One region of the Streptomyces sp. NBC_00989 genome, then DNA from elsewhere that is predicted to be linked to it. Evidence: riboswitches for the same ligand, from Rfam matches in the RefSeq annotation. Region 1 holds a riboswitch; the other holds the start of a gene.
The links. Region 1 has a riboswitch for thiamine pyrophosphate ahead of thiC (phosphomethylpyrimidine synthase ThiC). Riboswitches for the same ligand answer to the same signal wherever they lie in the genome.
Positions count from the first base shown of each region.

Region 1 (5,063 bases):
AAGCCGAACACCCGGTCACCAGGTCAGAGGGTCGGCTGCGCGCTGCGCCGGTCAGCGACCCGTCCCGGGAAGCGTGATGACCGCGATGCTCTCCGGCTGGGCGACAGCCAGTCGGATGCCGTCCGGGTGCAGTGCCGCGACCGGCGTCGGGATGTGGGTGACTCCGTAACTCCCCTCCCTGCTCGGCACCTCCACGGCCGGCCATTCCGCCGTCGACGCCCCCGTCGTGACATCGATCAGCCGCGGATGCCCGTACAGCGAGACGACCGTGTCACCCCGCGGGATCAGCGTGCCGATGTGGAAGTCGACCCTGTTGCGATGCACCCACCGCTTCTCGGCGAGCGACCATACGCCCAACTGCCGTCTACCCAGGCCTGCGCTCGCCGCGGTCTCCTCCTCGTCGACGAACTCCTCCCCGGTCGCCACCGCCACGCGGTCACCGTCGAGCCAGCAGCCCGCGATCACCTCGGAACTGTTGCCCGGGTAGAAAGTCGGCACGCCAAGGGCGTCGAGCACAGCGGGTTCCGTCAACGCCCGTTCCAGGTCGAATACTTCGACGATCCCGTACGGATGCCACACCCAGCCCGCCGACAACAGATGGGTCCCACCCGGAGACACCGCCAGCCGCGAGTGGAGGACGTCGTTCTGCGTACGGTCGCCGACCGTGAGCCGTTCTCCGGATTCCGCGTCCTCGATCTCAAGGAGGTCGTACTGGTCCGGGCAGTGCACCAGTACCTCACGGCCGTCCCGCAGCACCCCGAGGGCGACCGGATAGTCGAAGTCCTCGGCGTAGTCGTCATTGCGCGCCAGCTCACGGACCGGCCGATCGCCCTCCAGCAACAGTGCCTCGGTGCCCCGCTCGTCGTAGACCACGGTGAAGCGGCCGGACGGAGAGCTGACGCTCCGGTCGAAGGAATACCCATGGTCGACCGAAACCCGGCGCTCCACACCATCAGGCCCCCACCGCCGACCACCCACGACATCGACCAGATCATCGCCGTCCCACACCAACGACTGCGCCTCGTCCGTCACCTGCAGAAGAATCACGGTCCCCATCCCCCCCAGTCCCCCAACTCACAACACCACATCCCCCGGAGCAGCTCCACTCCTCGGGCGAATCTACGGGCGGGGGTGAACCCGTAGGCCTTGAGGGGGGCAGGTGCACCCCTCATCCGGAGGACAGTCCCATCCCCTCGCGCCGACAGCTCCGGTTGGCTGGTGATCGTCACCGACCAGGAACCAGAACACCGGGGGATACGACCACGCAGATGCCGTCGTCGAAGAAGGCCGGAGCCACCGTGCTGGCAGCAGCACTCATCGCACTGGGCTCACCCCTGGCGGCAACCGCCACCGGAGGGCACACAGCGGCGAGGCCCTCCTACACGGAGCGCACGCTCCGCCACGACCTCGCAGCCGTACGAAAGGCCGGCGGCGGCGATGTGAACGTGCTGGCCAGGGTCGACGGGCCGAACGGCCCGCCGCTCATGGCACGCATCGGCACCCGGACGGCCGACTCCGCGGACCCGGTCCCCTGGAACGCGCACTTCCGCGTGGCGAGCACGACGAAGACGTTCGTGGCGACCGTGGTCCTGCAACTCGTCGCGGAGAAGCGCCTGTCGCTCGACGACACCGTCGAACGCTGGCTCCCGTCGGTCGTCTCGGGCAACGGCAACGACGGCAGCCGCATCACCGTCCGCGACCTGCTCCGCCAGACCAGCGGCCTGTACGACTACGTCGACGACCCGGAGATCCAGGACGCGCTGATCAACCACTTCGACGAGAACCGCTACGACGCCACCCCCACCGCCGACCTGGTCGCGGTGGCGATGAAGCACCGGCCGGTGTTCGTGCCCCAGCCGGGCGGGCCCACCCGCTGGGCGTACTCCAACACCAACTACCTGCTGGCCGGGATGATCGCGGAGAAGGCCGGCGGCGCGAGCTGGCGGGACCTGGTCGAACACCGGGTGATCGCGAAGCTGGGCCTGCGGAACACCACCATCCCCGGGCTCGACCCGTTCCTGCCCGACCCGCACGTGAACGCCTACCTGACGACCGCCGACGGCAAGCGCCTCGACGTCACCGACCACAGCCTCCAGCACACCGCGGACTCCGGTGTGGTGAGCACCTCCGCCGACCTGAACACCTTCTTCCGTGCCCTGGTCGGCGGCCGGCTGCTCCCCGCCGAGGAGTGGCGCGAGATGCGCCGGACCGTCGAACGAACCGACGACCCGGAGGACGTGGCCGAGATGCCCGAGGGAACCTACGGCCTCGGCCTCCGCGAGATCCCCCTCTCCTGCGGCGGTTACTACTACACACACGAGGGCGACGGCGCAGGCACCAACACCCGCCCCGCAGTGACCGCGGACGGCAGGCGGGCGGTGACCGTCTCCATCACGACCACCACCGCGCCGCCAGACCTGACCGCCCTCAACCACGCGACGGGGGTCCTCATCGACCACGCCCTGTGCGCCAGGCCTGCCGAAGGTGCACCAGAGAGCTAGACGGTTGTCGTCAGTCGGCGATCGGCAGGTACACCCGGTTGCCCGCCGCAGCGAACTCCTGCGACTTCCGGGCCATGCCCTCCTCGACCTCCGCCTTGGTGCCACCGTGCTCACGGCGGATGTCCTGGGAGATCTTCATCGAGCAGAACTTCGGCCCGCACATCGAGCAGAAGTGCGCCGTCTTGGCCGGCTCCGCCGGAAGCGTCTCGTCGTGGAACTCCCGTGCCGTGTCCGGGTCGAGAGCCAGGTTGAACTGGTCCTCCCAGCGGAACTCGAAGCGGGCGTCGGACAGCGCGTCGTCCCATTCCTGCGCACCGGGGTGCCCCTTGGCGAGGTCGGCTGCGTGGGCGGCGATCTTGTAGGTGATGACGCCGGTCTTGACGTCGTCACGATTGGGCAGGCCCAAGTGCTCCTTGGGCGTGACATAGCAGAGCATGGCCGTGCCCCACCAGGCGATCATCGCGGCACCGATGCCGGAGGTGATGTGGTCGTACGCCGGCGCGACGTCCGTCGTCAGCGGGCCGAGCGTATAGAACGGAGCTTCATCACAGATCTCCTGCTGAAGGTCGATGTTCTCCTTGATCTTGTGCATCGGGACATGTCCCGGGCCCTCGATCATGGTCTGTACGTTGAAACGCTTCGCGATCGTGTTGAGTTCCCCGAGCGTCCTCAACTCAGCGAACTGCGCCGCGTCGTTGGCGTCCGCGATCGAACCCGGCCGCAGGCCGTCGCCGAGCGAGTACGTGACGTCGTAAGCGGCGAGAATCTCGCACAGCTCCTCGAAGTTCTCGTACAGGAACGATTCCTTGTGGTGCGCCAGGCACCAGGCCGCCATGATCGAGCCGCCGCGCGAGACGATGCCCGTCTTGCGGTTCGCCGTCAGCGGTACGAACGGCAGTCGCACGCCCGCGTGGACGGTCATGTAGTCCACGCCCTGTTCGGCCTGTTCGACGACCGTGTCCTTGTAGATGTCCCAGGTCAGCTCCTCGGCGCGGCCGTCGACCTTTTCGAGCGCCTGATAGAGCGGCACCGTGCCGATGGGGACGGGGGAGTTGCGCAGCACCCACTCGCGGGTGGTGTGGATGTTGCGGCCGGTGGACAGGTCCATGACCGTGTCGGCACCCCAGCGGGTCGCCCAGGTCATCTTCTCGACCTCCTCCTCGATGGAGGAAGTGACCGCGGAATTGCCGATGTTGGCGTTGACTTTCACCAGGAACCGCTTGCCGATGATCATCGGCTCGATCTCGGGATGGTTGACGTTGGCCGGCAGCACCGCCCGCCCGGCCGCGATCTCCTCGCGGACCACCTCGGGTGCGACGTTCTCCCGTACGGCCACGAACTCCATCTCGGGCGTGATCTCACCCCGTCGCGCATAGGCGAGTTGCGTGACCGGCGTGCCCTCCCGTCCGCGCCGCGGCTGACGCGGCCGCCCCGGGAAGACCGCGTCGAGGTTGCGCAGGCCACCGCGCGGTGAGGTGTGCTTGATCCCGTCGTCCTCGGGGCGGACCGGGCGGCCCGCGTACTGCTCGGTGTCGCCGCGCGCGATGATCCAGTTCTCCCGCAGCGGCGCCAGCCCCCTGCGGACGTCGGTGTCGACGAGCGGATCGGTGTACGGGCCGGAGGTGTCGTACAGCGTCACCGACTCCCCGTTGGTGAGGTGCACCTGACGGACCGGCACCCGCAGATCGGGGCGCGAACCCGCGACGTACCCCTTGTGCCAGCCGATGGACTTCCCGGCCTCCGCGGACTGCTGGGCCGGTGTGAACAGCTCGGCCCGTGCGGACTCTTCGCCCGGAATGGGCTGTTCGTCCTGGCTGAAGGCAGGCGTGCGTGCGTCCTTGTTGGTCATGAGACCTACTCCCTACGCCGGCATTACCCGGTAACAGGTTCGGCGGTCGACGCAGCGGCTTCCGTCAGCCGATGTTTCATGTGAAACATCACTCGATTCGGGTGACGTTTCCCGTGAAACATCGCAGAGACGAAGGTCAGCGCCCTCTCAGCCCGGTGCTCCGAGCTCCCGCGTGTGCAAAGGTGCCTCCACGCTAGCGTCATAAGTGGCGCGCTGAACAGTGGGCCCCCGGCGTTCTTGCGATGATCGGGCGGTGACCACGACACAGCAGCCCCCGTTCCCGCCGACCGGGCCGCCGCATGGCCACGACCAGGGATCCGGCCACGACCACGGTTCCGGTTCCGGGCACGACCACGGATCGGGTGGGGACGGCGGGCACGGACCGGGTGGGGACAGCGGACACGGTTCCGGCGCGGGCGGTGGGCACGGTCATTCCCACAGCCATGGCCCCGCAGCCCCCGTCTCCCGGCATCTGCGGAAGGTCATCGCGGCGATCCTGATCCCGTTCACGGTGGCGGTCGTGGTCGGCATGGTGGTGCTCTGGCCCGGCGGCGCCCCGTCGCACAAGCGCACCGGCGTCGGCTTCGACCGGCAGACACAGCAGGCGACGGTCACCAAGGTCGTCAGCGTGAGCTGCGCGTCGGTGAACGCCTCGGGCGGGGGCTCGACCGGCGACACCTCCACCGCCGAGGGCTCCTCGGCCGCCCAGGAGG
Region 1 covers NZ_CP108728.1:5,922,492-5,927,554, reverse strand. Annotated here, with positions in the region: gene OG714_RS26160 (hypothetical protein) at 52-1,056, opposite strand; gene OG714_RS26155 (serine hydrolase domain-containing protein) at 1,269-2,501, shown strand; gene thiC (phosphomethylpyrimidine synthase ThiC) at 2,512-4,350, opposite strand; TPP riboswitch at 4,343-4,532, opposite strand; gene OG714_RS26145 (YibE/F family protein) at 4,604-5,063, shown strand, end outside.

Region 2 (5,063 bases), 2.4 Mb from region 1:
GAAGTAGTCCACGCCCTCCTGGACGGCGGCCGCGGCCGCTTCGGACTCGGCGTGCGTGGAGCGGCCGATCAGGACGTCCTCGCCGAGGATCGCGCGGGCCGCGGGGACGGGGAGGTCGCCCTGGCCCAGGTGCAGTACGTCGGCACCGGCGGCGTGGGCGACGTCCGCGCGGTCGTTGACCGCGAGGAGTCTGCCGTGCCGGGCGCAGGCGTCGGCGAACACCTGGAGGTGCTCCAGCTCCTCGGCGGCCTCCATGCCCTTGTCGCGCAGCTGCACGATGTCGACCCCGCCGGCCAGGACCGCGTCCAGGAACTCCGCGAGGTCGCCCTGGCTCCGGCGGGCGTCCGTGCAGAGGTAGACGCGGGCGTCGGCGAGTTCCGCGCGGGCGGCGGCTGCGGCGGTGTCGGGCATGCGTGTGTCCCCCGTTGTCCTGCTTGTCGTGTGGTGGTGTCGCGCACGGGCCGCGGGCAGGGCCCTTCCAGGCAGGCCCTCGCGTCGCCGCGGCCCGTGCACCGGTCGGTCGTGCGGGTCAGACGGCGAGCGCCTGGGCGCGGCGCTTCACCTCCGTGCCGCGATTCTCGCTCAGGGCCTGCGCGGGGGTGCCGGGCAGGCTGGGGTCGGGGGTGAAGAGCCACTCGAGCATCTCTTCGTCGGAGAAGCCGTCGTCCCGCAGGAGCGTCAGGGTCCCCGTGAGGCCCTTGACGACCTTCTGCTCGACCCCGTCGATGAAGGCGGCGGGGACGTGCAGCGCGCGGTTCTCACCACGGCGTACGGCGATGACTTGGCCGTCCTTGACCAGCTGCCGCACGCGTGTCACCTCGACATCGAGCACCTCTGCGATGTCGGGCAGCGTGAGCCAGGCGGGGACGAGAGCATCGATCTTTGCGTCAATCTCGGTCACGTAAACAGCGTGCCATCCCGGACTGACAGTCGGAAGTCGGGCCGGTCCGACCCGGGGGGACGAACTAGGCGATAGCCGCCTTCATCGGCACAGAAGCATCCGCCAGCACCTTGGGATCCAGGGGCGTGGCCGCCTCGATCAGACGCCGGCCCTGGGCCAGGTCACGGGGGCGGCCGACCGCCAGGAGGGCCACCAGACGGTCCCCGCGCAGCCAGCAGACGCTCCAGGCCGGGGTGGCCGGGTCGCCGCGCCACAGGGTGGTGTCGGCGGACGCGTGGTGACCGGCGTACTGGACGAAGCGGCCGAACTGCTCCGACCAGAAGTACGGCACCGGGTCGTACACCGCCGGGGTCTCCCCCACGATGTTCGCGGCGACCGTGCGCGGACCCTGGAGGGCGTTGTCCCAGTGGTGGACCAGAAGTCGCTCGCCGTACCTTCCCGAAGGGAAGGAGGCGCAGTCGCCGACCGCGTACACGTCCGGCACCGAGGTGCGCAGCCCGTCGTCGGCGAGGACCTCGCGGTGCGCGCCCAGTTCGATGCCGGAGCCCTGCAACCAGGCGGTGGCGGGGCGGGCGCCGATGCCGACCACGACGGCGCCCGCGGGCAGCCGGGTGCCGTCGTCGAGGACCACCTCGCCGGGTTCGACGTGCGCCACGCGTGCGTGCGTCCGAAGGGAAGCACCGGCGGCGGTGTACCAGGCGGCCATCGGCGCGGCCACCTCGGCGGGCAGCGCACCCGCGAGCGGCCGGTCCGCAGCCTCTACGACGGTCACCGCGCAGCCCGCCTCGCGCGCGGCCGTGGCGAACTCCGCGCCGATCCAGCCCGCGCCGACCACCACGATGTCGTGCTGCCGCGCGAGCACCGGCCGCAGCCGCTCGGCGTCGTCCAGGGTGCGCAGCAGATGTACCCCGGGGACACCGTCGGCGCCCGGCAACCGGATCGGTTCGGCACCGGTGGCGAGGACGAGGACGTCGTAGGGCACCGGGCCCTCGGCGGTGTCCAGTTCGTGGTCGGCGGGGCGCACGCCCAACACCTCGCGCCCCAGCTGCACTTCGATGCCGAGCGCCTCGAAGTCGACGTCGAAGGCGGAGCCCTCGGCCTTGCCGAGCAGGACGGCCTTGGACAGCGGGGGCCGGTCGTACGGCTGATGGGGTTCCGCGCCGATCAGGGTGACGGTACCGGTGAAGCCCTGGTCCCGCAGCGCGACCGCGGTCTGCACCCCGGCCATGCCCGCGCCGACGACGACCACGCGCCGCCCTGCCGCCGTGCCCTGTTCCCGCGTCTGCTCGCTCACTCGATCACCATAGACACCTGACAATTTGTCAGTCAGCGGGCGCGTCAGGTGACCTGTTCCACAGTGCTGGTCCCGTTTCCCGCCTGGGACTCCCATTCCCAGGTCTCATCGAGGCGCACACGGCCGTCGGGCAACTCGACCACATCGGACACGCAGTGCCCGGAGGACGTCGTCCCGTCCGTCTTCAACTGCACGTACCGGAAGTCGAGCCGGTCCCCCGCGCGCGTGCCGACGAGACACCCCCGTACGACGTCGCCGCCCGCGTACTCGGCCCAGATCTCGCCGTCCTTCTCGTGGTACGCGAACCGGGTGCGGGTGCCGACCTGACCTGGGGCCTGGTCCGCGACGGGGGCGAGGACGAGACCGTCGAGCGAGCGGGCCATGGACAGAGGCTCCCTTACTGGCGCACAAGGCACGGGCTAGGGTGGCCAACGTAAAGCACTCGCGGGAGTCCGGACGCACCGGGCTGAGAGGGAGGCTGGCGGCCTCCGACCGTACGAACCTGATCCGGGTCATGCCGGCGAAGGGAGGGGCTGGACGCCCATGCCTGCACACAACTCAGACGTCCTCGTCGTCGGGGGCGGGATCATCGGCCTGGTCACGGCCTGGCGCGCGGCCCAACGCGGCTTCGCCACGGCCGTGGTGGACCCCGAGCCGGGCGGCGGGGCCGCCCAGGTGGCCGCCGGGATGCTGGCCGCCGTCACCGAACTCCACCACGGCGAACAGACCCTGCTCGCCCTCAACCTCGCCTCGGCGCACCGCTACCCGGACTTCGCGGCCGAGCTGACCGACCTCACCGGCCTCGACCTCGGCTACCGGCGCTGCGGCACGCTCGCCGTCGCCCTGGACGCCGACGACCGCGCCCATCTGCGCGAACTGCACGCCCTTCAGCACCAGTCGGGCCTGCGCTCCGAGTGGCTGTCCGGGCGCGAGTGCCGCCGCCTGGAGCCGATGCTCGCGCCGGGCGTGCGCGGGGGGCTCAGGGTCGACGGGGACCACCAGGTCGACCCGCGGCGGCTGGCGGCCGCGCTGGTGGCCGCCTGCGAGCGCGCCGGGGTCGTCCTCCACCGGACGTGGGCCGAGCGGCTCACGGTCGAACGGGACCGCGCCACGGGGGTCCTCACGCGCGAGGGCGAGGTGCTGGGCGCGGGCCAGGTGGTGCTCGCCGCCGGCAGCCTCAGCGGGCGCCTGAAGGGCGTCCCGGACGACGTCCTGCCGCCCGTACGGCCCGTGAAGGGGCAGATGCTGCGGCTGACCGTGCCGGAGCGCCACGCGCCGTTCCTGAACCGCACCGTGCGGGCCGTGGTGCGCGGCAGCCAGGTGTACCTGGTGCCGCGCGCGAACGGCGAGCTGGTCGTCGGCGCGACCAGCGAGGAACTCGGCTGGGACACGACCGTGACGGCCGGCGGCGTCTACGAACTGCTGCGCGACGCCCACGAGTTGGTCCCCGGGATCACCGAACTGCCGCTCACCGAGACCCGGGCCGGACTGCGCCCCGGCTCCCCCGACAACGCACCCCTGCTGGGCCCGACCGCGCTGCCGGGCCTGCTGCTGGCCACCGGGCACTACCGCAACGGCGTACTGCTCACCCCGGTCACCGGCGACGCCCTGGCGCACGCGCTCAGTACCGGTGAACTCCCGGACGAGGCACGCCCGTTCACCCCGAAGCGGTTCGCCCGTACAGAACTCGTGGAGCAGCCCGCATGAACATCTCCGTCAACGGCGAGCACCAGGAGATCGCTCCCGGCACGCGCCTCGACGTGCTCGTACGGTCCCTCACCCCGGCCCCCTCGGGTGTGGCCGCCGCCCTCAACGAAACCGTCGTCCCGCGCGCGGAGTGGCCGTCGACGTCCCTCTCCGAGGGAGACCGCGTCGAGGTCCTCACCGCCGTCCAAGGAGGCTGACCCATGGCCGACGACCCCTTCCTCCTCGGCGGTACGTCCTTCACGTCCCGACTGATCATGGGCACCGGAGGTGCGCCCAGCCTCGACGTCCTGGAACGTGCGCTGGTGGCCTCCGGCACGGAGCTGACGACGGTCGCGATGCGGCGCGTCGACGCCTCCGTGCACGGCTCGGTGCTGTCCGTCCTGGAACGGCTCGGCATCCGGGTGCTGCCCAACACCGCGGGCTGCTTCACGGCGGGCGAGGCGGTGTTGACGGCGCGGCTGGCGCGCGAGGCACTGGGGACATCGCTGATCAAACTCGAAGTGATCGCGGACGAGCGCACGTTGCTGCCCGACCCGATCGAACTCCTCGACGCCGCCGAGACGTTGGTCGACGACGGCTTCACCGTGCTGCCGTACACGAACGACGATCCCGTGCTGGCGCGGAAGCTGGAGGACGTCGGGTGCGCGGCGATCATGCCGCTGGGCTCGCCGATCGGTTCCGGGCTCGGTATCCGCAACCCGCACAACTTCCAGCTGATCACCGAGCACGCGCGTGTGCCGGTGATTCTGGACGCGGGGGCGGGTACGGCGTCCGACGCCGCGTTCGCGATGGAGCTGGGGTGCGCCGGTGTGATGCTTGCCTCAGCGGTGACGCGGGCGCGGGAGCCGGTGTTGATGGCGTCGGCGATGCGCGGCGCGGTGGAGGCGGGGCGGTCGGCGTTCCGGGCGGGGCGTATCCCCCGTAGGTACTTCGCCGAAGCGTCCTCCCCGACAACCGGCGTGGCCTGCCTGGACCCGGAACGCCCCGCCTTCTGAATCTCCGGCAACGCACCACCCGCCGAGCCGCACAGCTCGGCCTCGGACACCCGCTCCACCATGAGGTATCCGTCACAGGTCGGCTTCAGTACCGCCCCGAAACTGGCCGAAAACGCCGTGCTGTCAGCGTCGGCTCGTACACTCACCTGCGTGGATACGACCCTTC
Region 2 covers NZ_CP108728.1:8,296,630-8,301,692, reverse strand. Annotated here, with positions in the region: gene thiE (thiamine phosphate synthase) at 1-411, opposite strand, end outside; gene OG714_RS37130 (Rv2175c family DNA-binding protein) at 530-901, opposite strand; gene OG714_RS37125 (NAD(P)/FAD-dependent oxidoreductase) at 966-2,195, opposite strand; gene OG714_RS37120 (hypothetical protein) at 2,240-2,578, opposite strand; TPP riboswitch at 2,630-2,741, shown strand; gene thiO (glycine oxidase ThiO) at 2,739-3,902, shown strand; gene thiS (sulfur carrier protein ThiS) at 3,899-4,099, shown strand; gene OG714_RS37105 (thiazole synthase) at 4,103-4,897, shown strand; gene pknB (Stk1 family PASTA domain-containing Ser/Thr kinase) at 5,048-5,063, shown strand, end outside.
Region 2: it holds a riboswitch for thiamine pyrophosphate, as region 1 does, so the genes downstream of both, thiO (glycine oxidase ThiO) here and thiC (phosphomethylpyrimidine synthase ThiC) in region 1, are expected to answer to the same signal.